3 regions of the Telluria sp. AIW5 genome follow, and region 1 is predicted to be linked to each of the others. Evidence: riboswitches for the same ligand, from Rfam matches in the RefSeq annotation. Region 1 holds a riboswitch; each other region holds the start of a gene.

Region 1 (9,983 bases):
ATGGTGCCTCTCTCAGATTCTGACGCAGGTGACGGTGTCGCCCAGCGTCACGCCCAGCGCCTGCTGTGCCGCGGCAGGCAGGCACAGGGCGTCGGACGTGTCGCAAGGAGGACAGGCCACGGTGATGGCGCGGAAGCGCTCGGCGTTCGTCGCCACCGCATAGGTGACGAGCTGGTCCCCGCTCCCGCGCGAAGCGTTTTCAACGCGGCGCTTCTGCGAGCCGCAGAACGAGCGCAGCGACATCTTGTGCGCGGCCAGGATCGGGCCGCCGTCGAAGATGTCGACATATTCGTCCGCTTCGAAACCCTCGGCGGTAAGCAGGTCGAAGGCGAGCTGGCCGTTCGGATGGATCTGTCCCATTGCCGCCTGGGCGTCGCCCGGCAGCAGCGGCACATAGACTGGATAGTGCGGCATCAGCTCGACGATCATGGTGCGGTTGCGCGCGCCGCCGATGACGCGTTCGGCATCGAGGAAATCCATCTTGAAGAATTTCCGGCCCAGCGCATTCCAGAACGGCGACTCGCCGTCGGAATCGGTAACACCGGCCAGCGGCACGAAGAAACGGTCGCCAAAGCGGTGCGGCGCCAGCACCGCGTAGAGCAGGCGCGCACGCGACAACAGGGCCGCCTCGATGCCGGCCTGCGCACGGTCGCGCAGGTGGAAACCGGCCAGCTGCGAGCAGGCCGTCAGTTCGGAACAAAGCGTCAATGCGTGCACGCTGTGCGAGATATTCAGGTCGCGCGAGACTTGCTGGATCACGTCGTTGCGGAACGCAAAATACGTGCCGTTCGAGCCAGCCGACGCGTGCACGGCGGCCGTGCCGACGACCTCGCCGTTGCTCGAATCTTCCAGCACGAACAGGTAGGACTCCTCGCTCGGGATATCGACTTGGGCCGCGAAGGACGCGACCGAACGCTCGACGAACGCGGCGATCGTGTCGCGCGTGCGCGGCAGCGTGTGCACGCCGGGCGTCATGACGGCGGCCAGCGTTTCCAGCGCGTCGACATCCGCAAGTTCTACCGGACGGACAACATACATGGGGTCTCCCTTGGAGGGTCAGTGCGAACGGGTCCCGGCCCCCGCTCTACAGGACAGGCCGGGACATACTGCAAGCGCGGGCTTTACGCGGCGGCGAGGAATTCGTCGACGGCCGCGCGCAGGATGCGATCGGCTTCCGCGATCTGCACATCCGACACGATCAGCGCCGGCGCCATGCGGATCACGTCGGGACCGGCGATCAGCAGCATCAGGCCCATCTTCTCGGCGATCTTGGTGACGTCCTTGGCGCGGCCTTTGAATGCGCCGGCCAGCGGCAGGCCGATGAGCAGTCCCATGCCGCGCGCCTTGCCGAACAGCTGCGGATAATCGGCGGTCAGCTTCTCCAGGTTGGCGAAGATCTTCGCGCTGGCTTCCTTGACACGCGCGAGGAAGGCCGGCTGGTTGATCTGCTCGACCACGTTCAGCGCGACGGTCGCCGCCAGCGGATTGCCGCCGTAGGTGGTGCCATGCGAACCGACGTTGAAGTGCTGGGCGATTTCCTCGGTGGTCAGCATCGCGGCGACCGGATAGCCGTTACCCAGGGCCTTGGCGCTGGTGAGGATGTCCGGAATGACCGGGGTGTCCATGTAGGCGTAGAAGGAACCGGTACGGCCCACGCCCGACTGCACTTCGTCGAAAATCAGCAGCGCGCCGGTCTGGTCGCACAGCTCGCGCAGCGCTTCCAGGAAGGCGTGATCGCCCGGGATGACGCCGCCCTCGCCCTGGATCGGCTCGACGATCACGGCAGCGACATCGTCGAGGATCGCGGCGCGCGCGGCGGCGATGTCGTTGTACGGGATGTGGTTGATTTCCTGCGGCAGCGGCTCGAAGCCTTCGGTGTACTTCGGCTGGCCGCCGACCGAGACGGTGAACAGCGTGCGGCCGTGGAAGGACGACAGGCAGGAGATGATGCGCGATTTATGCGGGCCGAACTTGGTGTGCGCGTACTTGCGGGCCAGTTTCAGGGCCGCTTCGTTCGCTTCCGCGCCCGAGTTGCAGAAGAAGGCGCGGTCGGCGAAGGTCGCGTCGACCAGGGCCGTGGCCAGGCGCAGCACCGGCTCGTTGGTGTAGCCGTTACCGAGGTGCCACAGGGTGTTGATCTGCTTGGTCAGCGCGTCGACCAGCACCGGGTTGGCGTGGCCGAGGCTCGAGACGGCGATACCGGAAGTGAAGTCGAGGTAATGCTTGTCTTCCTGGTCCCACACGTCCAGGCCCGACGCGCGCACGGGCACCATCGCAGCCGGAGCGTAGGTCGGAACGAGGACTTCGTCGAAGGTCTGCCGAGTGACAGGCCGCGTTGTGACACCCGAATCAAGCTTTGCGTTCATGACTTTTTCCTCATCCGTAAGTAGTGACAGGCGCGCCGGGACGCGGGCGCCGAGTCTGGTCATTATAGGAAGAGAAGCTGCCAGGTTCTTGCGGAAGTGCGACGGCGATTTTCATTTTTGGCCGGGTCGGGCTGAGAAGCGCAGGCCGCGTTAGAATTGCGGCTGCCGAATGATGGCAACCGCTAGGGGTCCTGCATGTCGCGAACGCGACATGCGGGTGAGATACACCCTTCGAACCTGATCTGGGTAATGCCAGCGAAGGGAAGCATATTGACACTGGCCGTGCGCGCCGTTTCTCTACACTCCTTTGCTGGCTCCTGCTCGTACCACCGAGAAGCCAACAAGGAGCCACATGAACACCCTCCCCCCGAAATGTTTCTCTGCCGCCGCCACGGTGGATGAGGCGGCAACCCGTCGATTGCCGAAGTCCTGTTCACACAATGAAGCGGCGGTGAGCCGATGAAAATCATTGTATTGGGGGCCGGCGTGGTCGGGACGGCGTCCGCATGGTACCTGCAGCAGGCCGGCCATGACGTGACGGTCCTTGAACGCCAGCCCGGACCGGCGCGCGAGACAAGTTTTGCCAACGGCGGCCAGATTTCGGTGTCGCATGCGCAGCCGTGGGCCAATCCCGCTACCTTGCTCAAGGTGTTGCGCTCACTGAGGCGCGAAGACGCGCCCTTGCTTTTCCGCCTGCGCGCCGATCCCTTGCAATGGCGGTGGTGCCTGCAGTTCGTGCGCGAATGCCGGCCGGCGCGCGTCGCCGCCAACCTGCGCCAGATCGTCGCCATCGCCGATTACAGCCGCCGCAGCCTGCAGGCCCTGCGTGCCGACACCGGGATCGAATACGACAGCCTGACACGCGGCATACTGCATTTCTATACCGATCGACAGGAGTTCGACAAGTCACGCCGCGCAGCTGCGGCGATGCGCGAACTGGGTTGCCCGCGCATGACGATCGACGTCGATGAGGTGCTGCGGATCGAGCCTGCGCTGGCGGCTGCGCGCGCCAACCTGGTGGGCGGAGATTTTACGAGCAGCGACGAATCGGGCGATGTCTACAAATTCACGTCACGGCTTGCTGCGCGAGGCCAGGCGGAGGGAATTGGTTTTTTCTACAACATGACTGTGACGCGCCTGCTGGTCGACGCGGGCAAGGTGAGTGGTGTCGAGGTCATCGATGGCGAGGGCCGCCACCAGGTGCTCCATGCGGACGCATTTGTCGTCGCGCTCGGCAGCTTTTCGGCAGGATTGCTCGCACCGCTGGGAATCAGGTTGATGATCTATCCCGGGAAAGGCTATTCGGCGACCTATCGAATCACCGACGCCGCCGCCGCGCCCTCGGTATCCCTGACCGACGACGGTCACAAGCTGGTGCTGTCACGGCTGGGATCACGCTTGCGGGTCGCCGGAACCTGTGAGCTCAACGGTTATTCGCGCGAATTGAACCGGGTGCGCTGCGAAGCGATCACGCGTCGGGTGCGGGCCCTGTTTCCGGACGCCTGCGACTACGACCGTCCGCGCTACTGGGCTGGGCTGCGGCCGCTGACGCCGTCGAACGTGCCCTACATCGGGAAGACGCGCTATGCAAACCTGTATCTGAATACCGGACACGGTACGCTTGGCTGGACCATGGGCTGCGGCGCCGGCCGGGCACTGGCCGATATCATTTCCGGACGCCAGCCGGACGTCGCCTTCACGTTTTCGCGCTAGCGCAAGCAGGTCGGCCGGCCACGCTTACTCCGCCAGCCTGCGCTGCCGCTCCTCCCGCGGCGTATTCCCAAACAAGGCTCCAAACGCCGTCGAAAAATGCGACCCCGACGAAAACCCGCACATCAGCCCAACCTGCACGATCGAGTTATTCGTATCGAGCAGCAACTGCCGCGCCCGGTTCAGGCGTAGTTCCAGGTAGTAACGCGACGGCAAACTCCCGAGATACTGCTTGAACAACCGCTCCAGCTGACGGCGCGACACCCCCGCCAGCTGGGCAATCTCATCCGTCGACAGCGGCTCCTCGATATTCGCTTCCATCAGGGTCACCGCCTCGGTCAGCTTCGGCTGCAGCGTCCCGAACCGCGCCTGCAGCGCCACCCGCTGACGCTCCTCGCGGCCGCGCACCCGATCCACGCACAGCAACTCTTTTACGGGCGCCTGCACGTTCGATCCAAAAATGATGTCGATCAAACTCAGCGCGAAATCGACGGATGCAGCTCCTCCACAGCAGGTCAAACGATTGCCGTCGATTTCATACAGGTGGGGCGTGAACACGGCCTGATCGGCGCGGCTGTCGGCATCGGCGTAGAGCGACCAAGGCAATGCGGTCTTCACGCTGTTGAGGGCGCCCGCTTCGGCCAGCCACAGCACCCCTGCCCCGACGCCGCCCCAGAAAGGCGCGGCGCGGCAGCGTTCGACCAGGGCGCGGAAGTTCGCGGGTTTCAGTCCCGCCTGCGCTTCGTCGGCGGCGAGCAGCACCAGGTGCCAGTGGCGCTGGGCGTCGCTCGTAAATTTGTCGGGGCTGCGCACGTCGACGTGCAGGCGCTCGGGGCCGAGGATCTTGGCCGCCTGGCGCAGCGGTTGCACCAGGCCGGACCAGGTGAGGGTGTCCGGCTCGCCGGCGTTGACCAGCAGGATGCGCAGCGGCCGTTCCTGCGCCAGGACGGACAGTTCAGGGTGCGGCATCGGGGCGGATTAACAACGTCATCACTCGGGGGCGAGCGCGGCGGCGGGGCGGCGCTCGGAGTTCCATTGGCTGACTATCATACCGGAGATCAATAGCAAGCCGCCGAGCCAGCCGCGGGTGGTCATGGCCTCGCCCAGCCAGAAATAGCCGAAGAAGGCGGCCGCGGCCGGCTCGAAGGCGTAGACGACGGCGGCCTCGTTGGCCGTCGTGCGCGACTGGCCCCAGGTTTGCAGCGAAATGATCGCGGCGGTGGCGATGACGCCGAGGTAGGCGAAGTTCCAGGCGTGCTGGCCGATGCTTGTTACGACGCCGTCGAACCAGATGCCGCGTGCGGCGGCGTCGCCCGGCACTTCGCGCGCCAGCAGCCACAATGCGGCGCAGACGGCCACCATGCCGATCTGGGCCGCGGTGATCGTCAGCAGGCGCGTGGCGCGCCGGGTGTGCACTTCCATCACTTTGATGTACACGCCGAAACACAGCGCGCACAGCAGGGCGAGCGAATCGCCCGTTCCCCAGCCGCCGCCATCCCAGCACAGCGCGGCCAGGCCCGCGATCGACATGATCAATGCGAGGACGATGCGGCGTTCGGGCAGGCGCCCGGCCAGCACGCCCAGCAGCGGAACGACGAGGACGTTCAGGCCGCAAATGAAGGCGTTGCGGTTGGAGCTGGTCAGCGCCAGGCCCTCGACCTGGAAGATGAAGCAGAAGAACAACAAGCCACCGAGGATGGCGCCCGAGCGCAGGTCCGCTGCCTTGGCGCGCCACAGGAAGGGCGACAGCAGCAAGGCTGCGATGGCGAAACGCACCAGGATGATCCATACCGCTGAGAAATGGCTCGTCAAATCTTTCATGGCGGGGAAGGTCGTGCCCCAGACCAGGGTGACGAGCAACAGGGCGAGAATGCCGTGGAGGTGGCGGTGCATGGGTGACAGTCCGGTGTGGCGAATAAGCAAAAGCGTTATGGTACGCGCCTCGACAGTAAAAGGCGAACCGCGGCCGGTAAAGGCCCGGGGACGGCTATAATTCCCCTCCATGGGGGAACGATATTTAAAAAGCGTCCGCTTGCTGGCCGAATGCCTGCAAGGCTTCGAGCGGTATTCGGGCGAGTCGGTGCGGCAATTTGGTTTGACGCACGCGCAGTTCGACATCATCGCCACGCTGGGCAATACGGACGGGATGAGCTACAAGGAACTCGGCGAGCGCACCCTCATCACGAAAGGCACGCTGACCGGCGTGATCGAGCGCCTCGAACGGAAGGGCATCGTGCTGCGCGAACGCAGCAGCAACGATAAACGGTCGTTCCACGTGCGCCTGAGCGATGCCGGCGAAACCGTGTTCCGGGAAGTGTTCCCCAAAGCGGTTGCTCACGGCAAGCAATTGTTTGCCGCGTACAGCGAGACCGAATTCGATGAAATCGATGGGGCCTTGACCAAGCTGCGCGAGCGCATCAACCAGGCCGGGCGCCCGTCCCCCTTATCACCACAACAAAAGGAAGAATCTTGAAAACCACCCTGCTCGAGGGCATGACGCCCGCCCATTTCGACAAGCACATCATCGGCAACATCCTGCTCGACCAGGCTTCGGAAGAGGAAGTACGCCAGAACAAGATGCTGATCGGCGTGCGCAACGAGGCCGGCGAGATCTATCGCCTGATCGGCGCGGCGAAATTGAATAACTTCATGAACGCCGTCGAAGAACTGATCGACCTCGGCCTGGTCGATGAACTGCAGGACACGGAAGAACTCAAGGATGGCTGCGATGCCATCTTCAGCGAGCCCTGATCTACCGTCATCTGCCGTTGTAAAAGTGCCCCACGGCAAACTTTGCCTGGGGAGGGCCTGGCCATTGGGGGTATAATTTTTCGATGGACAGACTTGACGCCCTTAACAGTATCGCGGCCCAGGCCATTCGCGGCGAACTCAGCTTTCCGACGAATGTCGACGCCACGCTCAGGCTTCAACAAGCCCTGAACGATCCCGAGTGCCACGCCGATGCGGCGGCCCGCCTGGTCCAGGCCGAGCCGCTGCTGGCGGCGCGCACCGTGGCCATCGCCAATTCCGTTACCTATAACCGCTCCGGCAACGACGTGACCAATGTCCGTGCGGCCGTGCAGCGCGTGGGTTTTCGTACCCTTGGCGCGCTGGCGGCCAGCGTCATCGTGCGCCAGCTGAGCAGCGAGATTACCGATCCGGCCCTCCGTGCCCGCGCCGATGCGCTGTGGCGCCACTCGGCGCATGTCGCCGCGCTGGCGCAGGTGATCGCGCGCCGGGTGTCGTTTGTGGATCCGGAAACGGCGATGTTTGCGGGTATCGTGCATGAGGTTGGCGGCTTTTATATGCTGTCGCGCGCGCATGAGTATCCGGGGCTGCTCGATGGCGATGCGGACGAGTGGCTGGAACATGGCGAAGTGGCGGTCGGGCGCGGCGTGTTGCTGCGCCTGGGCGTGCCGGCGCCGGTGATGGGGGCGATCGAGGCGATGTGGAATGGCATGCGTGCCTTGCCGCCGGAAACGCTGGGCGATACTTTGCTGCTGGCGAATGATTTGTCGCCGGTGGCCTCGCCCTTGCTCGAGCGTCCGGGTGCGACGACGGTGGCGGCTGCGGCGTCGATCGATTTCGCGGTGGGCGATGGCACGCTGGCGATGATCATGGAAGAGTCGGCGCACGAGGTGCAGAGTTTGACGTCGGCCTTGTTGTAAGCATTTACACCAACGTTCCGTAGGGTGGGCGCCCCGTGCCCACGCCGAACGATGCACAGCGATTACGCCATTACCCAGCGGCGATTGCGCAACGGGTTTCAAGAGCGTCAACGCCACACATGCCCGCGTGGGCACGGGGCGCCCACCCTACCGATCTTCATCCGACAAAAAAAATGCCCGCTCAGGGAGCGGGCAAAGTCCAAAACTAGGGATGTCCTGAAAGAGACAGCTCCATATTAGTTCCCGGTTCCCGCACACTCTGTGCGCCAGTTCACACTTGTGACATTTTCTCGGCCGCTGGCTTTACTTTCTTTCCGCGCAAAAAAAAACCCGCTCCGAGGGGGAGCGGGTGAAGTCCAAAACTAGGGATGTCCTGAAAGAGACAGTTCCACTATAAGGTTTCGCCCTCCCCGCTCTCTGTGCGGGAACTCACACATGAGACCGAAACCCCTCATTTGTTAAATATCTTTTGTGCAAACCGGAATGCCAACAGGGTAGACCGGGAAAAGTGTCCGCAGAACGAAAAATGCCGCCCGAGTTGAGTCGGGCGGCATTTTTTTCGGCTGGGACATGCATGCATGCCCAAAAACAATTACACGACGGCGCCGTCCGTTTCGTCTTTTTCCTTGATCGGCTTGATCAGGTCTTCACGCTTCACGCCGAGCCACATGGCAATTGCTGCTGCCACGAACACGGACGAATAGATACCGAAGCAGATGCCGATCGTCAGCGCCATGGCGAAGTAGTGCAGCGACAGGCCTCCGAAGAACAGCATCGACAGCACCATCATCTGGGTGCAGCCGTGGGTGATGATGGTGCGCGAAATCGTGGTCGTGATCGCGTGGTCGATGACTTCGGTCACGGCCATCTTGCGCTGCTTGCGGAAGGTTTCGCGGATCCGGTCGAAGATGACGACCGATTCGTTGACCGAATAACCGAGCACGGCCAGCACTGCCGCCAGCACCGTCAGCGAGAACTCCCACTGGAAGAAGGCGAAGAAGCCGAGGATGATGACCACGTCGTGCAGGTTGGCGATGATCGCCGCCACGCCGAACTTCCACTCGAAGCGGACCATCAGGTAGAGCACCACGCCGACGATCACCATGATCAGTGCGTTCAGGCCGTTGGTGGCCAGTTCGTCGCCGACCTGCGGGCCGACGAAGTCGACGCGCTGCAGCGTCACCAGCTCGGCGCCGGCGGCGCTCGCGCAGCTGCTGCGCGATACCTGCTGGCCCTTTTCCATCAGGCTGACCTGCTTGACGGTGCCGCCTTCCGACGCGCACACGGCGCTGAAGGCCTGGGCCGAGGCACTGGCGCCGCTGGCATTCTTCGTCGGCGGCAGGCGCAGGATGATGTCGCTGGCGGTGCCGAAGCTGCTCACCTCGGGCGATTCATAGTGGAGGGAGCGCAAGGTTGCGCGGACCTTTTCCTGGTCCGCCGCGTGCGGATAGCGCAGTTCCATCACGGTGCCGCCGGTGAACTCGACCGAGAAATTCAGTCCTTTGGTCACCAGGAAGAATACCGCGGCCACGAAGGTCAGCGCCGAGATCACGTTGAAGATCAACGCGTGGCGCATGAACGGGATGTCCCGCTTGATTTTGAAAAATTCCATGACGATTCCTAGTCTTTATTTCTTTTCAGCGGGCAGGCCCGGAGTCCAGACGGTACCCACCGACAGGCCCTTGAGCTTCTTGCCGCGGCGGCCGTACCAGAGGTTGACGATGCCGCGCGAAACGAACACCGCCGAGAACATCGAGGTCAGGATGCCCAGGCTGTGCACGACGGCGAAGCCGCGCACCGCGCCCGAACCGAAGATCAGCAGCGCCAGGCCGACGATCAGGGTGGTCACGTTCGAGTCGAAAATCGTGTCCCAGGCGTGGCCGAAACCGTTGGTGATGGCCTGCTGTGGGGTGGCGCCGCCACGCAGCTCTTCACGGATACGCTCGTTGATCAGCACGTTGGCGTCAATGGCCATACCGAGTGCCAGCGCGATTGCCGCGATACCCGGCAGGGTCAATGTTGCCTGCAGGGTCGACAGGATCGCCATCAGGAACAGCAAATTCGCCGACAGCGCCAGCACGCTGAAGAAGCCGAACACGTGGTAATAGATGATCATGAAGATCGCGATGGCAACGAAGCCCCACAGGGTCGAGTGCAGGCCCTTCGAGATGTTTTCGGCGCCCAGCTGCGGGCCGACCACGCGTTCTTCGATGAATTCCATTGGTGCCGACAGCGCGCC
Region 2 (9,983 bases), 2.3 Mb from region 1:
CCTCGAGCTTCTGGTAGAAGGCGGTGCGGTTGGCCGTGTCGTAGAAGCCGTGGCGTTCGGTCGGGGCCAGGAACCACTCGGGCGGCCGGCCGACCGCAGTCAGTGCCGCGCGCATCGCATGCGCATGCTCGACCGGGGCAATCTTGTCGTTGCCGCCGTGGACCAGGAACACCGGCACCTTGATCTTCGCCGCCAGCATGGTCGGGGAGATGCGGTCGAGTTCCGCCGGGTCGTCGCCCACATATTTGCGGACCGTGGCGGCCATGACGTCATCCCGGCGGTTGTTTTCCGGCTTGGCCAACAGTTTCAGGTCGTAGACGCCCACATAGCCGACCGCGCACTTGAACAGGGAGGACTCGCGCGCCGCCAGCATCAGCGAGGCATAGGCGCCGAAGCTGGCGCCATAGGCGCAGGCACGGTTACCGTCGACTTCGCCCTGGGCGATCAGCCAGCGCGTGCCGTCCTCGAGATCGTCGAGCACCTTGCCGCCCCATTGGCGGTAGCCCGCCTCCTTGAAATTGACGCCGCGTCCGCCCGAACCCCGGTAATTCACCTGCAGGACCGCATAGCCGCGGCTGGCCAGGAATTGCGCGTCCTCGTCGAAAAACCAGTCGTCGTGAATACCGTGCGGGCCGCCATGCGGCAGCAGGACCAGCGGCAGCCTGGCGCCGGCGGCGTGGACGGGCATCGTGACGAAACCGTGCAGCTCGAGGCCGTCGCGCGCCCTGAAGCTGATCGGGCGGCGCTCGGCCATTTGCTCCGGATCGATCGCTTCCATCGCCGAGAACAGCATGTCGGCCTTCATGGTCGTGCGGTCGAACAGGTAATAGGAGCCGGGATCGCGGTCGCTGCGTACGCTGAACAGGAGCGTCTTTCCATCGTCGCTGAAGTCGATGAAGCGCAGGTCCTGGCCAGGGAACTGCGCGCTCAGCTGCTTGTGCAGCTGGACGTCGGCATTGGTCTCGTCGAAATAGTGCACCTGCGGGATACCCACCGCCGACGCCGCCCCGATCGGCAGCGAATCGCGGGTATAGACGAAGGATCCGGCATCCCCTACCGGATCGGCGAACAGGACTTTGCGCTGGCCCGTTGCGAGGTTCTCGCTGATCAGGCGGTCCGGTTCGCCCTTTGCCGAATGCCGGACGATGAATTCGCGGTCGTCCTCGCTGAACTGGAGCGGCACATAGCGGCGGCCGGTGTCTTTCGCGATCTTGTTCCAGTTGCCGCTGGCCTCGTCGAAGCGGTATTCGACCCCGTGCGACTGCTGGTCGGTACCGAAGGCGAAGCGCGGCAGGCCGTTTTTCTGGAGGACGAAGGTCAGGTCCTGTTCGGGCACGCTGGCAATCAGCTTGCGCGTCGCCCGGACCGAATCGATGTCGTAGAGCATGGTGGTCTTGCCTTGCCACGAACGGCTGGTGACGAACAGGTGGCCGTCACGCTTCGTCGACACGTCCTCGATGTAGCCGAAGGCATGGTCGTCGCCGTAGCGGTCGCCGCGCGAGGAAGACTTCCACATGTCGTGGCCGAAGAGGTACTCCTGCTTGCTGCCATCGAGGTTGGTGGCGACGAGCTCACCGGTTGCGACGGGCGCCTCGCGCGACCCGATCTCGCGCCCCTTGGCGACTACCAGGCGGGTCGGGCTGACCCACTGGTAGCTGACAGGGAGCTCGAACTTCGGGAAGCGCATGGCGCCGGTGATCTTCATGTCCGGCAGCGAATACATCGTCAGCACCGGCACGAAACGGTCGCCATCGGGGACACGCGTGGTGATCGCGATGTGCTTGCCGTCGGGGGCGAGGCGCGGGTTGTAGTATTGGTCCTCGTGCACGAATGCGGCGAGCGGGACAGCTGCCTGGGCAAGGACCGGCAGGGCCGACAGCAAAGCGGCGCAGATGGCCGCAAGATGCAAACGCATGAAACGTCTCCTGATAGTTTTTCTTTGACGAGGTCCCTTTGACTACGGGTGTTGTAGAACTATTTCAGTATAACAATCATATTTCTACAAATAAAATTCTTTTTAACAACATGTTGGACTCTTGCGACGCGCCACCTTCATTGCATATTCAAGCGCGTGGGTGCATACTCGCCAGCCCGATGAGCTACACCTTATTTCTTCTATCGACATGCCCTGCGCGACCTGGCGCATCCCGGCTTGTGCGCCTCACGCATGAACGACACCCTGGCCTTGTTCGGCTTCAGCACCACCCCGCTCGAACTGATCTCCTTCGCCCTCGCCGTGATCACGGTGCTGCTCAACATCCGCCAGAACCACTGGGCCTGGCTGTTCTCGATCGCGTCGTCCGCCACCTATGCGCTCGTCTTTTTCGACGCCCGCCTGTACGGCGACAGCGGGCTGCAGCTGGTCTTCATCGCGGCCTCGGTCTGGGGCTGGTGGCAGTGGCTGCGCGGCGCCGGCGACACCAAGCTGGTCGTCACCCGGCTGGGTGGCGCGGGCTGGGCCTGGACGCTGGCCGGCTGGGGCGTGGGCTTCCTGCTGCTGTCCTGGTTCCTGAAGAGGTACACGAACACCGATGTCCCGCACATGGACGGCTTCCTCACGGCGGGCAGCCTGGCCGGCCAGTTCCTGCTGGCGCGTAAAAAAGTCGAGAACTGGCATGTCTGGCTGGTGGTCGACGTGCTGTATGTCGGCCTGTACGTCTACAAGGACCTGCATGTGACGGCCGTGCTGTATGCGGTGTTCGTGGTGCTGGCCGCCCAGGGCCTGCGCGCCTGGAGCAGGCTCGCGCAGGTGCGGCCATGAGCGTGCGCCGCATCGCCGTGCTGGGCGCCGAGTCGTCCGGCAAATCGACCCTGTGCGAAGCGCTGGCGCGGCGCTACGACACCGTATGGGTGCCGGAATACCTGCGCGAATTCGTCGAGGTCAACGGGCGCGTGCCTTTCGAAGCCGACCAGTACGGCATCGCCCGCACCCAGCTGGCGCGCGAGGACGCGGCGGCCGCGCAGGCGAACCGCTTTCTGTTCTGCGACACCACGCCCTTGATGACGGCGCTCTACAGCCGCGTGTACTGGGGCCGGGTCGATGCGCAACTGGACGCGCTGGCGCGCCGGCACGACTACGCGCTGACGCTGGTGACGGCGCCCGACACGCCGTGGGTGCCCGATGGCCTGATGCGCGAATCGGAAGAGGTGCGTGAGCGCGTGTTCGGGATGGTGGAAGGGGAGCTCGATGCGCGCGGCATCCGCTTCGTGCTGGCGGAGGGCGACCTGCCGCACAGGCTGCGGCAGGTCGAAGCGGCGCTCGGTGTGATCGCGCCGCCCGGGGCCAGTTCTTAAAAGTCGAACTGCGCCGACAGGCGTACCGTGCGCGGCGCACCCGGCAGCAGGTAGCCGCCCAGGTCCTGGGTGACGTCGCGCCAGTAGAATTTGTCGAACAGGTTGTCGACGCGGGCGCGCAGGGTGACCCTGGTCGCGCCCATCTTCATGGCGTAGGCGGCGCCGAGGCCGACCACGTGGTAGCCCGGCACGTCGACCGTGTTCTCCGGATCGAAGGTCTTCTTGCCCGCGTACTGCCACTGGCCATTGAGCTTCAGGCCCGGCACGCTTGCCACCGCATACTCGGCCCAGGCGGTCGTCTTCAGGCCGGGCACGTTGGTCACGCGCTTGCCGTCCAGCGTGGCGTCGCCGGTGTCTTCCTGGCGGGCGCGCAGGGCCAGCACCGAGGCGCCGTAGGCCAGGCCGCCGGACGCACGCTGGGCCGACAGTTCGAGGCCGCGGTGCTTGCGCTGGCCCTTGCGCACGAAGGTGTTGTCGGCGTCGGTGTATTCCAGGCCGCTGGTGATCTGGAACACGGCGGCGCTGACCGACACGCCTGCGCCGGCAATGCCCTTGACGCCGAACTCGAGCTGCTTCGAGCGGTTCGGTCCCAGGTCCATGTTCGCGTTCGTCGTTTCGATCGGCGCCACGCCGCCCGACTCCAGGCCATGCGCGAGGGTACCGTAGACATTCCAGTTTTTCGTCGGGCTGTACACCAGCGAGACGTTCGGCAGCGCGAACGAGGCCTTGTCGTTCACCCACGGCAGGTCGGACGCGGGCTGCTGGGCGCTGTCGGCTTTCACGTAGCGCAGGCCGGCGTGCACGGCCAGCTGCGGGCTCAGGGTGACGATGTCCTGCACGTACACGGCGCGTTCGCGGTCGCGGAAGCGTTCGTAGACCGGGCCGGTGGTCGGGTTGCCCGGCGCCGGGTCGGTGATCAGCGGATGGTAGATGTTGCTGTAGCCGGCGTAGTCGTACACGTAATCGCCGTAGCTGTTGTGGCGCTCGGCGTAGCTGGTGCCGATCGTGAGCAGGTGGCGCAGGGCGCCCGTGTCCAGGTGGCCCTGCAATTGGGCCTGCAGGCCGAGCGGGGCCTTGCGCTCGCCGACGCTCTGGTAGTCGTAGACGTCGTAGTCGCCGTTGCCGCAATAGCCCGGATAGTAGCCATCACCCTCGTTGCTGCAGCCGTAAGGGAAGGCGGTGAAATCGTCGCGCTTGAACCAGTGCTTGTTGGCGCTGACCGTCGCGTTCCAGTCCGCGTTCAGGCGGTAGGCGAAGCGCAGGCCGAAGTTGGCGCTGTCGGTGTCGACCGGCCTGGTCCAGGGCTGGGCGTTGAGGAGCAGCTTCGGCGACACCTTGCCTGGCAGGTCGACGCCGCGGATCAGCTGGTAGCCGGGCGCGGTGACCTGCTCCTTGTGCTGGAAGTCCATGTCCAGCTGGAGCAGGGCGTCGGGCGTGATCTGCCAGTCGAAAGCGCCGGAGACGAACTGGCGCTTGCCGTCGGCGCCTTTGACATACGAACGCAGGCGGTCGGCGGCGGCGTTGATGCGGTAGCCGAAGCGCGTGTCTTCGAAGCGGCCGCCGAGGTCCGCCTCGGCGTGCAGGGTGCCGCGCTCGCGCGCTTCCACAGTGACCGAGCGCAGGGGTGTATCGGTCGGGCGCTTGGTCACGAAATTCATGACGCCGCCTGGTGCGGCCAGGCCCGCCTGCAGGCCAGCGACGCCCTTGAGCAGCTCGAAGCGTTCCTTGTTCTCGAGCGGGATTTGGGTGTCGCCGGGAATCGCGATGCCGTCCTTGCGGTAGCCCGAGTTGTTGTTCAGCGCGAAGCCGCGCACCGAGAACTGCTCGGCATAACCGACCGCGTTGTAGGCGTCGCCGATCGAAGCGTCGTATTGGGCGGCGTCGCTGACGGAGCGGATCGACAGGTCCTGCATCTGGCTGCGGCCGATCGCCACCACCGAGGCCGGGATGTCCATCAGCGGCATGTCGGCGAAGCCGCCGATGCTGGCGCGGTCGCTGGCGGCCCATTTGCTGCCGCTGACGAGCACCGAGCTCACCGGTTCGGCGGTCTGGGCATGGACGGCAAAGGCCTGCGCGAGGGCGCAGGCGAGGAGGGAATGCTTGAAGACGGGTTTCATTGGTTTGCTCGCTTTCGCGCGCCACCGTGGCGGCGCACTGCTTTTAATAAAAAGCCGGAGCCAACGTGGGGGAAGGGCAAACAAGATGTGAACTGCTTTGCGCGCTTTCCTTCGCTGGCATTATCCAGATCAGGTACGAAGGGTATCTCTCACCCGGAACACAGTTCCAGGACCCCTAGCGAGGCGCGAGTTTAACACGGGTAGATGAAGCGTGGTAGTTGTGGCAATGCGATGTTGGCAGCTGCGCACCGTAGGGTGGGCACTTGTGCCCACGCGGTGGCACCGTTGAGCAATCGGCAGTTGGAAGAAGCCGCGATGCGTGTGTCCCCGGAGGGCGCCCGACACGGTGCGGCCTTCATGAGCACCGCGTGGACTCGGAGGGCCACCCTACGAGCATGTGAAAAAATCGCCATGGCGGCGTTGCATCGTCTCGCCGTACCCGCGTACTGTCTTCGACGATGCGTCGGGCGGCCGCATCCCTTGCCCTGACGATTTTTTCACACGCTCTACGTATGACGACCTGCTTACACCTCCACCGTCTCCCGCAGCGGCGCCGCATGCTCGTGGTGCGACCGCGCATGCAGCAGGTGGCGCTGCAGCGTCGCCCGCGTGCTGTCGCCGATGGCGCGCCAGTATTCGCGGCGCTGGGCGGCGCGCTTGCGGTGTTTCGAGGGCATGTCGGCCAGCGGTTTCAGGTAGAAGGGCAGCGCGACCAGCCAGGCGCTGCCGGGCAGTTCGACGCCGCCCAGGATTTTCCAGAAGCCGTCGTAGGCGTTCGCGACATGCTGGATCTCGTCCGGTTCGAAAGCGATGTGCGCGGTGCACTTCACCGCCAGCACCTGCTCCATGCCGACCGCCTGGGCCAGGCCCTGCATCGCGGCGAAGCAGAAGAAGCTGGGCGAATTGTTCGGGAAGCAGGCCTCGAAGGCCTCGAAGGCCTCGCCCGAGTCGGTCCAGCGGCCCTGGTTGCGCGCGATAAATGGCACCAGCGACGGCACCAGCGGCGCCGGCACGCCGGCAATCGCGCCGTCGATCCAGGAGTAGGACAGGCGGTGCAGCACCTTGCCATCGGCAACCAGCGCGATGGTCAGGTCGCCTTCGGCATTCATGCGCGAGTCCATTTCGAGGCGGATCAGGAAGGCATGCTCGCCCACGCTGTGCTCCCACAGGGTGAGGCCGCCGTCGACATAGACTGCTGCTTTATAGGCCGAATCGAAGGTCGTCTCCTCGAAGCGGTAATGCGCCAGCACGCATTGCACGCGCTGGCGGGTGCTCAAGCCCTGCACCAGGTAGCCGCGGCGGCTCAGGTGGTGGAAGGGGGCGGCGCCGGGCGAGCGCATCACGTGGTTGCGGTAGACGTCGAGCTGGCACAGCGCGGCGTGGTCGCGGTAAAACCGCAGCACGCGGGCACTGCGCAGTACCGGGAGCAGCCAGGAGGAGAAGCCCGGCTCGCTGCGGCGGGCCAGCCAGTAGCGGGTCAAATGAGCGAAGATCATGGGACGCTCCGTGGAAGACGGCGGGTTGCGGACAGCCTCATGGTGTCCCAGCCTGCCGGCCTCGGCGGTGCGATTGCTCAAGGGAAACAGATTCTCTACGGCAATATTTTGGGCGGAGTCATCCCCGTCCTGCGTGCGCATCGTCAGCATCGTGCTCCTCGTTCAGGTGTGCTTTGCTTGCCGGAAACCGACATGCTTGATTGCAAGATTAGCACGACATGCGCGCTGCATCACGCGATTCCGTTCCATACTAGGCTTTTCCAGGCTGCGGAGGAGACGATGGCATACCAACTGTTCTATTGGCCCGGCATCCAGGGCCGCGGCGAATTTGTCCGGCTGGCGCTGGAAGAAGCGGGGGAAGATTACGAGGATGTAGCGCGCGGCCCGGGCGGCGTCGACGCCCTGATGGCGGCGTTGAAAGAGGGTCCGACACCGAGCTTCGCGCCGCCTTTCCTGCGCGTCGACGGCATGACGGTCGGCCAGACGGCAGCGATCCTGATGTATCTGGGCGAACGCCACGGCCTGGCGCCGCACGACACGGCCGGGCGCCTGTGGGCGCATCAATTGCAGCTCACGATTGCCGACCTGGTAAGTGAAGCGCACGACACGCATCATCCGGTCGGCAGCAGCCTGTACTACGACGACCAGAAAGCGGAAGCCCGGCGCCGTGCAGCCGACTTCACGGCGGCCCGCATCCCGAAATTCTTCACCTATTTCGGACATGTGCTGGGCGACAAGGACTACCTGCTGGGATCGAACATCACCTATGCCGACCTGTCCCTGTTCCAGGTGCTCGAAGGGCTCGATTACGCCTTTCCCAGGGCGACGGCCAAAGCGCTGGCCCGGCACCCGAACCTGGCCGCGCTACGCCGGCGCGTCGCCGCGCGGCCTCGCATCGCCGCGTATTTGAATTCGCCGCGGCGGCTGCCGTTCAACGAAGACGGCATCTTCCGGCGCTATCCGGAACTCGACAGCTGATCAGTCCCAACGGGGCCCGAAGTCCGGGCTGACGAGGCGCTCGTGGCGATCGAGGGCGTCGATCGCGGCCAGGTCTTCCGCGCCCAGCACGAGGTTTGACGCCGCCAGGTTGCTTGCCAGGTTCTCGCGCCGGGTCGACGAAGGAATCACGGTGTGGCCCTGCGCCAGCAGCCAGGCCAGCGTGACCTGCGCCGCCGTCGCGTTCATGCGCGCCGCAATCGCTTTGATGACCGGGTCGTCCAGCACCTTGCCGTAGGCGAGCGGCATGTAGGCCGTCACAGCGATGCCGTGTTCGCGTGCAAACGCGGCCACGGCGCGGTTCTGCAGGTAGGGATGGAGTTCGACCTGGTTGGTGGCGATGTTCGCCGCGCCAACTGCCTGAATCGCTTCCCGCATCAGCGGGATCGTGAAATTCGACACGCCGATCGCCCGCGTCAGGCCGAGTTCGCGCGCCGCCAAGAGCGCCGCCATCGACTCGGCGACCGGCACCGCGCCACCCGGCGAGGGCCAGTGGATCAGCGTCAGGTCGAGCTGTTCGAGGCGCAGCTTGCGCAGGCTTTCCTTCAGGCTCGGGATCAGGGCGTCGCCGGCCAGGTGCTCGGTCCAGATCTTGGTGGTGACGAAGACCTCGCCGCGCGGCAGGCCGCTGGCGGCAAGCGCCTCGCCGACTTCAGGCTCGTTGCCGTAGATCTGGGCGGTATCGATGTGGCGGTAGCCGAGCGCGAGTGCGTTGGCGACGCTGTCGATGATGGTCTGGCCTTGCAGGCGGAAGGTACCGGCGCCGATAAGGGGCATGTGCATGTGGTTTCCTCTTTTCAGTTAAACGAGTTCTGCTTCTTTTTTGATGGAACGTGCAAGGCCCGCATCGCGCCGGTCGAGCCGGCCCGCCAGGGTCGTCAGCGCCAGTGCACCGACCACGACCAGGGCGCCGATCGGCGGCGTGGCCATCAAGCCAAGGTGCCCGACGATCAGGCCGCCGCCCCAGGCGCCCAGCGCGATGCCGAGGTTAAAGGCAGCAATGTTCAGGCCGGAGGCCATGTCGACCGCCTGCGGCACGTCGCGCTCGGCACGCTGCACGACATACAGCTGCAGGGCCGGCACATTGCCGAAGGCGACCGCGCCCCAGGCCAGCACGGTGGCCACGACCAGCACCGGGTGCGGCGCGGTAAAGCTCAGCACGGCCAGGACAGCGGCGAGTAAAGCGAACACGATTTGCAGCGCGCGCACCGGGCCCTTGTTGTCGGCCAGTTTGCCGCCCCAGATATTCCCCGCTGCCACGGAGACGCCGTAGACCAGCATCACCAGGCCCACGCTGCCCGGCGCAAAGCCGGCCACGTCCTGCAGGATCGGGGCAAGGTAGGTAAAGGCGACAAACGAGCCGCCATAGCCGAGCGTCGTGATCGCATACACCAGCAGCAGGCGCGGCTGCTTGAGTACGGCGAACTGTTTGGCGAGGCTGGCCGGCTTGGCGCCGCCGATGGTGTTGGGCACGAGCAGCGCGCTGCCGATCATCGCAATCACGCCGAGCGAAGCGACGGCCAGGAAAGTCGACTGCCAGCCGAATTGCTGGCCGATCCAGGTGCCGAGCGGCACGCCGGTGACCAACGCGACTGTGAGGCCCGTGAACATCAGGGCAATTGCGCTGGCGGCTTTTTCCTTCGGCACCAGGCTGGTGGCAATGGTCGAGCCGATCGAGAAGAAGACGCCGTGGGCGAGGCCGGTCAGCACGCGCGCGGCCATCAGCGAGCCGTAGCCGGGCGCGATCGAGGCGACGAGGTTACCGGCGGTGAACAGCAGCATCAGGCCGATCAACAATTTCTTGCGCGGTACGCGGGCGGTAAGGGCGGTCAGCAGGGGCGCGCCGATGGCGACGCCGAGCGCATACACGCTCACCAGCAAGCCGGCGGAAGGAACGGACACGCCGAGGCTGGCGGCAACGTCGGGGATCAGGCCGACGATGACGAATTCGGTGGTGCCGATGGCAAAGGCGCTCAGGGTGAGCGCCCAGAGAGCAAGGGGCATGATTTCTCCAGAAACAATGTGAACAGGGGAGCAGTGTGGGCCAGGCGCCGCCGGAGAAAAATCCCTTGCCGTACAA
Region 3 (9,983 bases), 480 kb from region 1:
GTGGTCAGCGTCAGGATCGCGATACCAAAGGCGTTCAGCGCGATATGCCCGGCGGCGGTGTGCTCCATGAACGGATACAGGACCATCGCCAGCAGCTGGGCCAGCAGCAGGATGGCGGACGGGTGGCGCCGGGTGTGGACGATGAAGCGGAGCAGACGCATCGTTTTTTCTTGGTGAATGTGCAATAACGCTATTGTAGGCACAAGCGCGCGGGCGGCGTGCACACCGCACGCCGGCAAGAAAAAACCCGCCACATGGGCGGGTTCGGGATGGCTGCGCGGCTCGCTCAGGCGGCCACGCTCTCGATGACGCCCATCTCCTCGGACGACATCATGCGGTCGATGTCGACCAGGATGATCATGCGCTCGTCGACCGTGCCCAGTCCCACCAGGTAGTCGGTGTTCAGGGCGCCGCCCATGTCGGGCGCCGGCTTGATCTGGTCGGCGGTCAGCGAGATCACGTCCGACACCGAGTCGACCACCATGCCCACCACGCGGTCCTGGATGTTCAGGATGATCACGACGGTGAACTGGTCGTAGGTCGGCTCGCCAAGATTGAACTTGATGCGCATGTCGACGATCGGCACGATGGTTCCGCGCAGGTTGACCACGCCCTTGACGTGTTCCGGTGCGCTGGCAATGCGCGTGACCGTTTCGTAGCCGCGGATTTCCTGTACTTTCAGGATCTTGATGCCGTATTCCTCGTTGCCGAGTTTAAAGGCGAGCGCTTCCAGCACGCCATCGTTCATCAATGTGTTGTCCATGGTATTGGGGGTGTGAAAAGAAAGGAATACCGGGATTATATAGTTTTGCTGCACGGCAATATATAGTGCAGCGTCTGGAAATCCCGTTTTGTCTCGCGCCCGCAACGGGTCCTCATGCTTGCCCCCTGCCGCCGAACAAGGCGCCGAAGCGGCGCGCAGCCGCCTCCGGGTCGGGGTCGCCGTAGACGCCCGTGATCGCCGCCACCATGTCCGCCCCGCGCGCCACCAGGGGCGCGGCGTTCGGCGGCGTCATTCCGCCGATGACCACCAGCGGCAGCGCCAGCCCGGCGCGCGCCGCGTCCAGCAGCGCCGGCGGCGTGACGAAATCGTATTTTTTGACGGGGGACGGATAAAAGCCGCCGAAGGCCAGGTAGCTGGCGCCGGCCGCCTGCGCCGCACGCGCCAGCGCCAGGTCGCCATAGCAGGACGCGCCGACGATCTTGCCTGGCCCGAGCGCCGAGCGCCCTTGCGCGATGGCCGCATCGGTGCCGCCCAGGTGCACGCCGTCGGCGTCGACCCGCATGCACAGGTCGAGATGGTCGTTGATGACGAGCGGGCGTTTGTGGCGCCGGCACAGGGTCAGCAGCGCCCTCGCCTGCTCCAGGCGCAGGCCGCCCGCTGCCTCCTTGTGCCGGTACTGGACCAGGGCCGCACCGCCGCGCAGCGCCGCTTCGGTAACGGCCAGCAGCCGGTCGGTGTCGTCCCAGTTCGGGGTGACGAGATATAAGCCGCGCATTGGACTCCTCATGAGGTGGGTTGCAGATAGCGGCGCGGGATGCGCTGCCCGGGTGCGATCGCGTACGACTGCGCCAGCGCCGCGTGGCAATAGGCCTGGGCCGCGCCGAGGGCCTCGGACATGCCCTCGCCCAGCGCCAGCCGGCCGGCCAGGGCGGCGGCCAGCGTGCAGCCGCTGCCGTGGAACTGGCCGGGCAGGCGCGGCCAGCGCCAGTCTTGCACGGGTGCGCCGTCGCGGTACCAGCGGTTGACGACGAACTCGCCCTCGCCATGGCCACCCGTAACCAGCAGGTGCGGGCACGGGAAGCCGCCGATGTCGCATGCCTCCGGTGCGTTCGGCAGCGCGATCGTGGCCAGCGCAAGCAGTTCGGTCACGGTGTCCACCGGATCATCGCCGCCCAGGGCGTCGCCGCGGCCGCTGGCCAGCACCGGATCGAGCACGACCGGCAGGTCCGGATCGCGCGCCCGCAGGCGCTGCAGCAGCCCGGCGATCGCGCGCGCATTCTCGCGGTTGCCGGGGATGCCGATCTTGACGGCGCGGATGTCGCAGACCGCGGCCAGCGCCTCGGCCTGGCGCAGCACGAAGGCCGCGTCGACCGGCGCCACGGCGTGCACACGGTTGTTGTCCTGTACCGTGAGCGCGGTCGCCACCGGCAGCGCGTGCGCGCCCTGGGCGGCGATGGCCAGCACGTCGGCCGCGAGGCCGGCGCCGCCGCCGGGATCGAGCCCGGCGAAGACCAGTACGCAGGGCGTGTTCACGCGAGGCGCCCTGCGCTGGGCGAGGACGGCACGGCCGCGAAGCGCTTCGGCATGCGCCCGGCCAGCCAGGCTTCGCGCCCTGCCTGCACCGCCAGTTTCATCGCCCGCGCCATCCGCACCGGATCGCGTGCGAGCGCAATGGCGCTGTTCATCAGCACGCCGTCGCAGCCGAGTTCCATCGCGATGGCCGCGTCGGAAGCCGTGCCGACGCCGGCGTCGACCAGCACCGGCACCGTCGCCTGCTCGATGATCAGGGACAGGTTCCAGGGATTCAGGATGCCCATGCCGGAACCGATCAGGGAGGCGAGCGGCATCACGGCCACGCAACCGATCTCCTGCAGGATTTTCGCCTGCACCGGGTCGTCGCTGCAGTAGACCATGACGTCGAAGCCGTCGCGCACCAGGGTCTCGGCGGCCTTGAGCGTTTCCGGCATCTGCGGGAACAAGGTCTTCTCGTCGCCCAGCACCTCGAGCTTCACCAGCTTGTGGCCGTCGAGCAGTTCGCGCGCCATCTGCAGGGTGTAGACGGCGTCGGCGGCGGTATAGCAGCCGGCGGTGTTGGGCAGGATCGTGAAGCGCTCGGGCGGCAGCACGTCGAGCAGGTTCGGCGCGTTCGGGTCCTGGCCGATGTTCACGCGCCGGATCGCCACCGTCACGATTTCGGCTTCGGCCGCGAGCGTCGCGTCGCGGGTTTCATCCAGGTCGCGGTATTTGCCGCTGCCGACCAGCAGGCGCGAGCGGTATTGTTTTCCAGCGATGGTCAATACGTCATCAATCATTGTTTTCTCCTGTCAGGGCCTCAGCCGCCGCCAATGGCGCGCACGATGTCCACACGGTCCCGCGGCATGAGGGGCCGTCCGCTCCACTGTTGGCGCGGCACCACTTCGCGGTTCACCGCCAGCGCCAGCGCCTGGCCACCGATGCCGAGCGCGCGCACCAGGTCGTCCAGGGTCTGGTCTTGCGGCAGGCGATAGGACTCGCCATTGAGTTCAATATCGATCATGTTCATACCTCGCGGTACAGCTTCGCACCGCCGCGCACGAACTCGATCGCCTTTTCCTGCATGCCATGCGCCAGCGCCCCGGCCTCGTCGAGGCCGCCGGCGGCGGCATAAGCGCGCACTTCCTGGGTGATCTTCATCGAGCAGAAATGTGGGCCGCACATCGAGCAGAAGTGCGCCACCTTGCTCGACTCCTTCGGCAGCGTCTCGTCGTGGAAGGCGCGCGCCTTGTCGGGGTCGAGCCCGAGGTTGAACTGGTCTTCCCAGCGAAACTCGAAGCGCGCCTTCGACAGTGCGTTGTCGCGGACCTGGGCGCCGGGATGGCCTTTGGCGAGATCGGCCGCGTGGGCCGCGATTTTATAAGTGATGATCCCGTCCTTGACGTCCGCCTTGTCGGGCAGGCCGAGGTGCTCCTTCGGGGTCACGTAGCACAGCATGGCGGTGCCGTACCAGCCGATGTGGGCCGCGCCGATGCCGGAGGTGATGTGGTCGTAGCCCGGTGCGATATCGGTGGTCAAAGGCCCGAGCGTGTAGAACGGCGCCTCGCCGCACTGTTCGAGCTGCAGGCGCATGTTCTCGCGAATCAGGTGCAGCGGCACGTGGCCGGGCCCTTCGATCATTGTCTGGACATCGTGCTTCCAGGCGACCTGCGTGAGTTCGCCCAGCGTCGCCAGTTCGGCCAGCTGGGCTTCGTCGTTGGCGTCGTAGATCGAACCGGGACGCAGGCCGTCGCCCAGGCTGAAGGCGACGTCATACATCTTCATGATCCCGCAGATCTCTTCGAAATGCGTGTACAGGAAGGATTCCTTGTGGTGCGCCAGGCACCACTTGGCCATGATCGAGCCGCCGCGCGAGACGATCCCCGTCAAGCGTTTGGCCGTCATCGGCACGTACGCGAGGCGCACGCCGGCGTGGATGGTGAAATAGTCGACGCCCTGCTCCGCCTGTTCGATGAGGGTATCGCGGTAGATCTCCCAGATCAGGTCTTCGGCCTTGCCGTTCACCTTTTCCAGCGCCTGGTAGATCGGCACGGTGCCGATCGGGACCGGGCTGTTGCGGACGATCCATTCGCGCGTCTCGTGGATGTGCTTTCCGGTCGAGAGGTCCATCACGTTGTCGGCGCCCCAGCGGATCGCCCAGGTCATCTTTTCGACCTCCTCGCCGATCGAGGACGTGACGGCCGAATTGCCGATGTTGGCGTTGATCTTGACGAGGAAATTGCGGCCGATGATCATCGGCTCGCTCTCCGGGTGGTTGATGTTGGCCGGGATGATGGCCCGCCCGCGCGCCACTTCATCGCGCACGAATTCGGGCGTGATTTCGGGAGGAATGCTGGCGCCGAAGGACTGGCCGGGATGCTGGCGCCCGAGCAGTTCGGCCGTGCGCTTGCCCATCGGGCCGCTCGCCTCGAGGCTGGCGAGATACTCCTCGCGCCGCAGGTTTTCGCGCAGGGCGATGAATTCCATCTCGGGCGTGACGATGCCGCGCCGCGCGTAATGCATCTGGGTGACGTTGGCGCCCGCCCTGGCACGGCGCGGTTTCCTCTGCAGCTCGAAGCGCAGCGCGTCCAGGCTCTTGTCCGCCAGGCGCTGGGCGCCGAAGGCGGAACTTGGGCCTGGCAGCTCTTCGGTGTCGCCGCGCTCGGCGATCCAGTCGCGGCGCAGTGCCGGCAGGCCGCGCCGGATGTCGATCTGCGCTGCCGGATCGGTATACGGGCCGGACGTGTCGTAGACGAAGACCGGCGGATTGGCTTCGCCGCCGAAGCTGTCCGGCGTAGCGCTTTGCGCGACGGCGCGCATCGGCACGCGGATATCGGGGCGGCTGCCTTCGATGTAGACCTTGGTCGAATTCGGGAAGGGTGCAATGGCTGCCGTGTCCACCGTGGCGGTGGCGGCGTCGAACTTCAGTGCTGCATTCATGTGGCTCCTTTGGGCAGGAGCCAGCAAAGGAACAGGAGACGGCGGCGAGGCGCGTGCATTTGCGCGTACGGCGGGTGACATCTCGAAGCTTCCCTTCGCTGGCATTATCCAGATCAGGTTCAGAGGGTATTTCTCACCCGCGCATCATCGATGTGCAGGACCCCTAGCGTGTGCGGCCCTGTGGCCGCGGTCGGATTATAGCTTGCCGGATTGCCTTTTAAAAAATTAATTCTCGGGATCGGGGCCGTGGCCTGTTCGGTTCGGGCACTGCCCGTAAATTCATCAAGGCCCGCGAACGCATCGCTGCTCTCCTCCTCTATAATGGTCGTTTTCGCACATCCAATCGCCATCACATCATGGAATTAGCCAAGTCTTTCGAGCCAGCCGACATTGAACAATACTGGCGCGCCGAGTGGGAACAGCGCGGGTATTTCACCGCCACCCTCGATGCCGACAAACCATCGTTCAGCATCCAGCTGCCGCCGCCGAACGTCACGGGCACGCTGCACATGGGCCACGCGTTCAACCAGACCGTGATGGATGGCCTGACGCGCTACTACCGCATGCGCGGCTTTAATACCGCCTGGATCCCGGGCACCGACCACGCCGGCATCGCGACCCAGATCGTCGTCGAGCGCCAGCTCGACGCCCAGAAAATCTCGCGCCACGACCTCGGCCGCGACGAATTCATCAAGAAAGTCTGGGAGTGGAAGGAGCAGTCGGGCAGCACCATCACCGGCCAGATGCGCCGCCTCGGCGCCTCTCCGGACTGGAAGCGCGAATACTTCACGATGGACGAGACGCGCTCGAAAGCCGTCTCCGAAGTCTTCGTGCGCCTGTACGAGCAGGGCCTGATTTACCGCGGCAAGCGCCTGGTGAACTGGGATCCGAAGCTGGGCACCGCCGTCTCCGACCTGGAAGTGGATTCGGTCGAGGAAGACGGCTCGATGTGGTACATCCAGTACCCGCTGGCGGACGGCTCGGGCCACCTGACGGTTGCCACGACGCGTCCTGAAACCATGCTCGGCGACGTGGCGGTGGCGGTCGACCCGACCGACGAACGTTATATCCACCTGGTCGGCAAGCTCTTGAGGCTGCCGCTGACCGAGCGCGAGATCCCGATCATCGCGGACTCGTATGTAGACAAGGAATTCGGTACCGGCTGCGTGAAAATCACGCCGGCGCACGACTTCAACGACTACGCCGTCGGCCAGCGCGCGGGCCTCGCGCCGATCACGATCATGACGCTCGACGCGAAAATCAACGAGAACGCCCCTGTGCAGTACCAGGGCCTCGACCGTTTCGCCGCGCGCAAGCAGATCGTCGCCGACCTGGAAGCGCTCGGCCTGCTCGAGCAAGTCAAGCCGCACAAGCTGATGGTCCCGCGCGGCGACCGTACCGGCGTCGTCATCGAGCCGATGCTGACCGACCAGTGGTTCGTCGCCATGACGAAACCTGCGCCGGAAGGCACCTTCAATCCGGGCAAGTCGATCACCGAGGTGGCGCTGGAAAAGGTCGCGAACGGCGAAATCAGGTTCGTGCCCGAGAACTGGAGCACGACCTACAACCAGTGGCTGGGTAACATCCAGGACTGGTGCATTTCGCGCCAGCTGTGGTGGGGCCACCGCATTCCGGCCTGGTTCGACGAATCCGGCAACATCGTCGTCGCGCGCGACGAGGAGGAAGCGAAGGCCAAGGCGGCCGCGCAAGGCATCACCGGCGAATTGCGCCGCGACGAAGACGTGCTGGACACCTGGTTCTCGTCCGCACTCGTCCCCTTCTCGACCATGGGCTGGCCGGAGGAGACGCCGGACATGAAGATGTTCCTGCCGTCGTCCGTGCTGGTCACGGGCTTCGACATCATCTTCTTCTGGGTCGCGCGCATGGTCATGATGACCGCGCACTTCACGAATAAAGTGCCGTTCGAGACCGTGTACGTGCACGGCCTGGTACGCGATTCGCAGGGCCAGAAGATGTCGAAGTCGAAGGGCAATACACTCGACCCGATCGACCTGATCGACGGCATCGACATCGAGTCGCTGGTGGCCAAGCGCACCGCCGGGCTGATGGACCCACGCGCCGCCGAGAAGATCGCCAAGGCGACCCGCAAGGAATTCCCGAACGGCGTCCCGGCCTTCGGCACCGATGCCGTGCGCTTCACGATGGCGAGCTACGCATCGCTCGGCCGCAACATCAATTTCGACCTGGGCCGCGCCGAGGGCTACCGCAACTTCTGCAACAAGCTGTGGAACGCGACCCGCTTCGTGATGATGAACACGGAAGGCAAGGACTGCGGTGCGCCGAACGAGGCCGACCTGTCGCCGGCCGACAAGTGGATCATCTCGCTGATGAACCGCGCCGAACTCGAAGTGGCGAAAGGTTTTGCCGACTACCGCTTCGACAATATCGCCTCCGCCATCTACAAATTCGTCTGGGACGAGTACTGCGACTGGTACCTGGAAGTGGCCAAGGTCACGGTCCAGCAAGGTACCGAGGCGCAGCAGCGCGCCACGCGCCACACGCTCCTGCGCGTGCTCGAGGTGATCCTGCGCCTGGCGCATCCGATCATCCCGTTCGTGACCGAAGCGCTGTGGCAGGCGATCGCGCCGATGGCCGGCAAGACGGGCGATTCGATCATGCTGCAGCCCTACCCGCTCGCCAACGAAGCCCTGATCGATGAGGGCGCCGAAGCCTGGATGGCCCAGTTGAAGGAACTCACTAACGCGACCCGCAACCTGCGCGGCGAGATGAAACTGTCGCCATCGGTGCGCGTGCCGCTGATCGTCGAGCCGGGTAACGAAGGCGACCGCGCCAACATGGCCGGCTTCGCGCCCTTCATCCAGTCGCTCGGCAAGCTGGCGGAAGTGCAGGTCGTCGACGCGCTGCCGGAGTCGCCGGCCGCGGTGTCGATCGTCGGCACGACGAAACTGATGTTGAAGGTCGAGATCGACGTCGCCGCCGAACGCGAGCGCCTGTCGAAAGAGATCGCCCGCATCGAGGGTGAGATCACCAAGGCCAACGGCAAGCTCTCGAGCGAAAGTTTTGTCGCACGCGCGCCGGCCGCGGTGGTGGCGCAGGAGCAGGAACGCCTGGCGAACTTCTCGGCGACGCTGGCGAAGATGCAGGAGCAGCTGGGAAAACTGGCTGCGGGCTGACCCGCTGACTGAACGACGCGGCCCTGGTGGCCGCGTTTTTTTTACCTGAATGGAGAACGCGATGATCCGTGACCACATGTACGTGCTGGCCGTCCACGACCTCGAACGCTCGGCCGCCTTTTATCGCGACGCGCTCGGCTTCGCGGTCCACGACATGGGCGACCCGGGCTGGCGCATGTTCGTGCGCGACGGCTGCCGCATCATGGCCGGCGAATGCCGCGACGCCATGCCCGCGGCCGACACCGGCTTTCACTCGTACTACGGCTATCTGGTGGTCGAGGATGCCGACGCCGAACTCGCACGGGCGGTCGCCGCCGGCGCCGAGATCACCAAGGAAATAAAAGACGAACCCTGGGACATGCGCGAGTTCGGCCTGCGCACCGTCGACGGCCACCGCCTGATGGTCGGGCACGAACTGCCCGTCGCCTGAAACATCCTGCAACCGTTTTATCGACAAGTTGCAGGCACAGTTTGCTACACTGGCCCCAGCGAAACCACAACAACGGAGACACCACCATGCGACCACTGATGATTAAAGCCGGCCTGCTCGCCACCCTGCTCCTCACTTCCGCCGCCTGGGCCCAGAACACCTCGCCGGTCGGCACGTGGAAGACCATCGACGACGAAACCGGCAAGCCAAAGGCCCTGGTACGCATCACCGAAGAAAACGGCGCCCTGCAAGGCAAGATCGAGAGGCTGTTCCGCGGCCCGAACGAAGACCAGAACCCGAAATGCACCGAGTGCAAGGACTCGCGCAAGGACCAGCCGCTGATCGGCATGACCATCGTCTCGGGCCTCAAAAAGGACGGCAACGAATACACCGGCGGCGAGATCCTCGATCCGGCCAAGGGTAAAGTTTACAAGAGCAAGGCGACGCTGCGCGACGGCGGCCAGAAGCTCGAAGTGCGCGGCTATATCGGCGCACCGATGTTCGGCCGCTCGCAAGTCTGGCAGCGCGAGCAGTAAGACGTTTTTGCTTTCAACAAAGCGGCCTGCGGGCCTAATGCCGTTCAGTAAAGAAGGCCGCTTCGATTCACATCGGAGCGGCCTTTGTTCTTGACGTCGACGCGCGGGCATGCCCGCCCTACCTTACACAGCGGTCTCGACCAACAATGACGACGGTGGCGCACCGTACGGGGTCATCGAGGCCAATGGCCTCGATGACGGGTTCACTGGGCATGCCCGCGCGTTATGCTCGCCCGGGGCAGCTCATCCGCGCTTAACTGAACGGCATCAGGCCTGCGGGCCGCTATTTTTTTGGGCAGTCAACAACGCGAGCGTGGGTATGAACCAATAGTATCAAATCGTGATTGCCGACGGTAATTGCCCGTGTGATACTAAATTGGGATCGAACAATTCGTTCAGGGAGATGGGCAATGCTAGGGAATACAGGCAAGGTAGTCGGTAACAAGCTTGGGCTCGGACCGGCATGCAGACAGCTCGTTGCGGCGCTTGGCGCGGCATCGGTGCTTGGATCGAGCCAGGCGGCGGGGGCGCCAACACCCGACATCGCCGGACTCGATGCCCTCTACCCTTCCCTCGACGCCCTCTACCGCGACCTGCACCAGCATCCCGAACTATCGCTCCAGGAAGAAAAGACCGCGGCGAAAATGGCCGCCCAACTGCGCGCGCTCGGTTTCGAGGTCACGGAG

The links. A riboswitch is a leader RNA that binds a small molecule or an ion and turns the genes downstream of it on or off. The one in region 1 is predicted to bind thiamine pyrophosphate.
Region 2: another riboswitch for thiamine pyrophosphate. It lies ahead of AC1MEM_RS12185 (TonB-dependent siderophore receptor); the one in region 1 lies ahead of AC1MEM_RS02050 (D-amino acid dehydrogenase).
Region 3: another riboswitch for thiamine pyrophosphate. It lies ahead of thiC (phosphomethylpyrimidine synthase ThiC); the one in region 1 lies ahead of AC1MEM_RS02050 (D-amino acid dehydrogenase).

Annotation. Positions count from the first base shown of each region.
Region 1 is NZ_CM155289.1:455,092-465,074, forward strand. Features, by position in the region: gene astA (arginine N-succinyltransferase) at 1-2, opposite strand, end outside; gene AC1MEM_RS02040 (arginine N-succinyltransferase) at 13-1,038, opposite strand; gene astC (acetylornithine/succinylornithine family transaminase) at 1,122-2,366, opposite strand; TPP riboswitch at 2,541-2,647, shown strand; gene AC1MEM_RS02050 (D-amino acid dehydrogenase) at 2,826-4,079, shown strand; gene AC1MEM_RS02055 (GlxA family transcriptional regulator) at 4,104-5,045, opposite strand; gene AC1MEM_RS02060 (DMT family transporter) at 5,067-5,969, opposite strand; gene AC1MEM_RS02065 (MarR family winged helix-turn-helix transcriptional regulator) at 6,079-6,549, shown strand; gene AC1MEM_RS02070 (hypothetical protein) at 6,546-6,827, shown strand; gene AC1MEM_RS02075 (HDOD domain-containing protein) at 6,911-7,744, shown strand; gene secF (protein translocase subunit SecF) at 8,337-9,356, opposite strand; gene secD (protein translocase subunit SecD) at 9,372-9,983, opposite strand, start outside.
Region 2 is NZ_CM155289.1:2,762,553-2,772,535, forward strand. Features, by position in the region: gene AC1MEM_RS12170 (alpha/beta hydrolase family protein) at 1-1,915, opposite strand, end outside; gene pnuC (nicotinamide riboside transporter PnuC) at 2,168-2,761, shown strand; gene AC1MEM_RS12180 (AAA family ATPase) at 2,758-3,294, shown strand; gene AC1MEM_RS12185 (TonB-dependent siderophore receptor) at 3,291-5,411, opposite strand; TPP riboswitch at 5,501-5,598, opposite strand; gene AC1MEM_RS12190 (DUF535 family protein) at 5,936-6,907, opposite strand; gene AC1MEM_RS12195 (glutathione S-transferase) at 7,187-7,885, shown strand; gene dkgB (2,5-didehydrogluconate reductase DkgB) at 7,886-8,686, opposite strand; gene AC1MEM_RS12205 (MFS transporter) at 8,705-9,907, opposite strand.
Region 3 is NZ_CM155289.1:5,513,569-5,523,551, forward strand. Features, by position in the region: gene AC1MEM_RS24275 (ion channel) at 1-161, opposite strand, end outside; gene AC1MEM_RS24280 (chemotaxis protein CheW) at 287-763, opposite strand; gene thiE (thiamine phosphate synthase) at 876-1,499, opposite strand; gene thiD (bifunctional hydroxymethylpyrimidine kinase/phosphomethylpyrimidine kinase) at 1,508-2,257, opposite strand; gene AC1MEM_RS24295 (thiazole synthase) at 2,254-3,036, opposite strand; gene thiS (sulfur carrier protein ThiS) at 3,057-3,260, opposite strand; gene thiC (phosphomethylpyrimidine synthase ThiC) at 3,263-5,176, opposite strand; TPP riboswitch at 5,250-5,351, opposite strand; gene AC1MEM_RS24310 (valine--tRNA ligase) at 5,533-8,331, shown strand; gene AC1MEM_RS24315 (VOC family protein) at 8,393-8,761, shown strand; gene AC1MEM_RS24320 (DUF2147 domain-containing protein) at 8,848-9,297, shown strand; gene AC1MEM_RS24325 (amidohydrolase) at 9,708-9,983, shown strand, end outside.